Regions from separate parts of the Bacillus basilensis genome, predicted to be linked through region 2. Evidence: riboswitches for the same ligand, from Rfam matches in the RefSeq annotation. Region 2 holds a riboswitch; the other holds the start of a gene.

Region 1 (2,407 bases), on a different contig from region 2:
AATTGGGTTGATGATCACATATAAAATTATTAAGGAACATCAAGGAAGTACTGCGATTCAAAGTAGCGTGGGGATAGGAACGAAAGTGGAGATTTTTTTACCGATAGTATAATGTGCTAGAAGAAAATATTTTTCAGAAAAGTGTTCTTGTTGTGTAAATATAAACATTTTATAAAATGTTTCAAGAAGGGTTTTTTTTATAAAATACTTCGTTTATAATGGAGGAAAATATCGACATGAGATTTGTTATTCATGTAACGGTTACGGTAGTAAGGGGTGCACGCGCATCCTTTTTTCTATGCAGATATGATGAAAGGGGTGGTATGATGGAATTAACATTAAATTCGACTGTATGCTTGCACACGATTCAATTTCGAAAAGAGCAAAAGAATTATATTGTAAAAGATACAATTACAGGAGAAAAATATGAAATGCCGCCACTTTGGATTGATGCATTGGCAATGATGCGTGACGGTTTTTTATTGGGGGAAATTGAGGAGAAATTGAAAGAAGAGTATCCAGCCGAAGAAATAAATATGTTAGCATTTACGAGGCAACTGTTAGAGCTAGAGCTTGTCGATATGGTAGATGGGGAAGAAATAGCTTGTACAAAGAAGAAAGAGAAAGATTATTTAGCTTGGGTACGTCCTCGTGTCGAGCAATTCTTTCTTAATTTAAATAAAAAATATAGAAGCAAAGGTCAATGATGACCTTTGCTTTTTTGTATAATTTGTTTAAAAAATAACAGCGAATGCTCTTGCAAAAGCACCGTCACTATCTTTAATTTTTAAAGGTGCAGCAGAGAAAAAGAAACGTTCCGTGTTAATGGCATCTAAGTTTGTTAAGTTTTCAATTAAATAAATATTATTCCCAAGTAGTATATGATGAATCGGTGATGTTTCTGTCGTTACCTCATCAGGAGAAATGAAATCTAAACCGACAGATTTTATTTTTAATTGAACTAGTTCTTCAGCTAATTCTTCAGAAAGATAAAAAGCTTCTTTCTCATACGCATCTGTATTCCATTTAGTAGATAGATTGGAATGGAAAATAACAATATCGCCTTCTTGTATATCAACATCATCCAGTACTTCCTTACGTAACTTTCTCTCTTGAATATGGGTTACATCGATAAGAACGGCTTCGCCTACAAATTGATCAAGGGGTAATTGATCGATGGTCGTTGCGCCTGAAATGAAATGCGCAGGAGCATCACAATGCGTACCAACATGAACGACAGAATGAAAATCTGTAACTTGATAGCCTGTCTCTTCAACGCTTGTAATGGCTTCTAGATTGATTTTTGGTGTTCCAGGGAATTGAGACATATTGTTTTCAAATGTTTGTGATAGGTCAATTACTCTCACTTTAAATACCTCCAATATACGTTTTAAAATATAAAAAACCCATCCTTCATAATCAAGAAAGATGAGCTTTACATACTAGTTGAGTCTTATCTTCCAAAATGCAATGCATTTTGCAGGAATTAGCACCTATTCAGTTTGTATAAACTGAGGTTGCTGGGCTTCAAAGGGCCGGTCCCTCTGCCTCTCTTGATAAAGGTATATTCAATTTAAAATTCGGAATTTTCATGATAATAAAATTGTAATTCATTTCCTTTTTTTCTGCAATGCAAAATAGGTATTCACCCAAATAAAGTTGCTCGCATATTATAGCTTATGTAAATAGAATGCTGCGAAGGAGTGAGTGCAGTGACAGGAAATGTATTGAATTATTATGCTGGTGGAAATACAGCTAGAGGATTTCATAATTTATACGAAGAGAATTTAAAAGGGCTAAACAGGTTATTTATTTTAAAGGGTGGCCCTGGAACGGGGAAATCTTCTTTAATTAAGGCAATAGGTCGTGAATGGGTTGAAAAAGGATATGGTATTGAATTTTTACACTGTTCTTCTGATAACAAATCGGTTGACGGTGTAATTATCCCGAAGTTAAAAGTAGGAATTGTTGATGGAACATCACCGCATGTGATTGAGCCGAAAATGCCAGGAGTCGTCGAGGAATATATCAATTTAGGGGTTGCTTGGGACTCAGATAAATTAAGAAAGCAAAAGGTGGAAATTGAACGATTTGTTTCAGAAGCAAGCAAAGCTTTTCAAACAGCGTACGCTTGTTTTAACGAGGCATTAGTTATACATGATGAGTGGGAGAAAATATATATTAATAATATTGATTTTAATAAAGCAAATGAACTAACAGATCAGCTGATTCAGAAATTGTTTACAGATAAAGGCGGGAAACAATCTCTTGTGAAACATCGCTTTTTAGGAGCAGCTACACCGAAAGGAGCAGTTGATTTTGTTCCTAATTTAACAGAAGGATTACCACATCGTTATTTTATAAAAGGGCGCCCAGGCTCTGGGAAATCAACAATGCTCAAAAAATT
Region 2 (2,407 bases):
ACATCTTTTGTTATTCCGACAGGTTATTCATTTAACTTAGATGGATCAACTTTATATCAAGCAATTGCAGCTATTTTCTTAGCACAAATGTACGGTATTGATTTATCTATTTCTCAACAAATTACATTATTACTTGTATTAATGGTTACATCAAAAGGTATCGCGGGTGTACCGGGCGTATCATTCGTTGTATTATTAGCGACACTTGGTACAGTAGGTATTCCAGCTGAAGGTTTAGCCTTCATCGCCGGTATTGACCGTATTTTAGATATGGCTCGTACAGCAGTTAACGTTGTAGGTAACTCTTTAGCAGCTGTAGTTATGTCTAAGTGGGAAGGTCAGTATGATGCTGAAAAAGGACAAGCTTATTTAGAGGAAATTTCTAATAAGCAAGCAGCTTAATTATAATTTGAAAAAGCTCTCACATAATATGTGAGGGCTTTTCTATATAGAAGGAGAGCGGACGTAATGAAACGTAAATATGGTGACGGTTCTTCCTGGAAGCGACTAATAGAGAAAGATTATACGGTTAAGAACATAGAAGAGGGAATACTAGGAATACTGGAAATAAAAAAGGTGAGAGAACCTAGTTGTAAAGAATATGATGGTAAAGAACTTTGTATTGCAGGGGATCAGTATATGTGGATTCAATATTTCATAGACGGGAAAAACTTTGCGATTACAGCTATGTTAGATGATCAAAAAAAATTAATACAATATTACATTGATGTGACGAAAAAATATGAAATAGATGACCGTGGTTTACCGTATTTTGATGATTTATATTTAGATGTAGTGTTATTGCCGAACGGTAAGATGTATATATTGGATGAAGACGAGTTAGAGGATGCTTATAAATGTGGTGATGTTACAAAAGGAGAGTATGAGTTAGCTTGGTACACTACGAAGTGGATAATAGCGGCAATAAAAAATAATGAATTTTATTGGATTTCAATATTGGATGAAGAAATCAAAAAGTTAAAATGATTGTGGTATTCAAATTTTTGTATAATTACCAAAAAAATCTATACAAAAAATAATTGACTTTTGTTTTGTAAGCGAGTAAAGTTAGGGAAGAAATTATTATTAAAAAATAAATATGAAACCTTCTTATAAAGAGAGGCGGAGGGACTGGCCCTACGATGCCTCGGCAGCGGACTCGATTTCAGAGTGCTGTGCCAAATCCAGCAAGCATATGCTTGAAAGATGAGAAGAGTGTTTCTTATAGATGTATAAGACCTCTTCTCGTTGGAAGAGGTCTTTTGTTATTCAGTAGAAAAAAGGTTGAAACTAGGGAGAGATGGTACTTTGAAAGAAACGAGAGGAAATGGTTTGGCATTATTACCACTTGGGATATTTTTGGCGCTATTTATTGGTTCTGGAATTATTACAGGTGATTTCTATAAATTGCCGATACTTGTAGCAATATCAATTGCTGTAGGAGTCGCTTTAGCAATGAATCGTAAAGAAAGCTTTAATATCAAAGTAGAACGATTTGCTAAAGGTGCAGGGAACCCAGATATTATGATTATGGTTTTAATCTTTGTACTTGCAGGAGCATTTTCTGAAACGGCAAAAGGGATGGGCGGCGTTGATTCTACAGTTAACTTAGCGTTATCAATTTTACCGCAAGGATTTATCGTAGCTGGAATTTTTATTATAGGGGCATTTATTTCATTAGCGATGGGAACTTCAATGGGAACAATTGCCGCATTAGCACCAATTGCTGTAGGTATTAGTGGTCAAACTGATATCTCAATTGCACTTACGATGGCTACTGTTGTTGGTGGAGCGATGTTTGGTGATAATTTATCATTTATTTCAGATACAACAATCGCAGCTGTACGTTCACAAGGAACAGAAATGAAAGATAAGTTTAAAACGAACTTTTTAATTGTATTACCAGCAGCCATTATTACAATTGTACTATTAGTAATCATTACTTTAGGAAGCGATACGCAGATTAAAGCGCATAGCTTTGACTGGATAAAGATTTTACCGTATGCAGGAGTACTTATTACAGCGCTACTTGGTTGGAATGTACTTATCGTGTTAACTGGTGGAACTGTACTATCTGGGGTTATCGGTCTTTTAGATGGAAGTTATACGTTAGAGAGTTTCTTTAAAAGTGTAACGACTGGAATGGGCGGTATGATGGAGTTAGTATTACTTGCTATTTTAATTGGCGGTATGGTCGAATTGATTCAATATAATGGTGGCATTCAATATTTAATGAATATTTTAACGCGTAACATTCGTTCAAAAAAAGGAGCAGAGTTCGGTATCGCTGGTTTAGTAGGTATGACGAATATGTGTACAGCGAATAATACAATTTCTATTATCTTTACAGGTCCGCTTGCGAAAAACATTGCAGATCAATATGAAATTGATCCTCGTAAATCAGCGA

Evidence for each region. Region 2 has a riboswitch for S-adenosylmethionine ahead of ACQVV1_RS12645 (Na+/H+ antiporter NhaC family protein). Riboswitches for the same ligand answer to the same signal wherever they lie in the genome.
Region 1: linked by a shared signal. The riboswitch ahead of ACQVV1_RS25745 (cyclase family protein) and the one ahead of ACQVV1_RS12645 (Na+/H+ antiporter NhaC family protein) in region 2 are both predicted to bind S-adenosylmethionine.

The regions. Positions count from the first base shown of each region.
Region 1 covers NZ_JBNTQO010000021.1:1,397-3,803, reverse strand. Annotated here, with positions in the region: partial or broken gene ACQVV1_RS25755 (ATP-binding protein) at 1-112, shown strand, start outside; gene ACQVV1_RS25750 (hypothetical protein) at 327-707, shown strand; gene ACQVV1_RS25745 (cyclase family protein) at 735-1,367, opposite strand; SAM riboswitch class I at 1,451-1,563, opposite strand; gene ACQVV1_RS25740 (PRK06851 family protein) at 1,713-2,407, shown strand, end outside.
Region 2 covers NZ_JBNTQO010000005.1:136,479-138,885, forward strand. Annotated here, with positions in the region: gene gltP (glutamate/aspartate:proton symporter GltP) at 1-402, shown strand, start outside; gene ACQVV1_RS12640 (ribonuclease FAU-1 family protein) at 469-987, shown strand; SAM riboswitch class I at 1,108-1,213, shown strand; gene ACQVV1_RS12645 (Na+/H+ antiporter NhaC family protein) at 1,309-2,407, shown strand, end outside.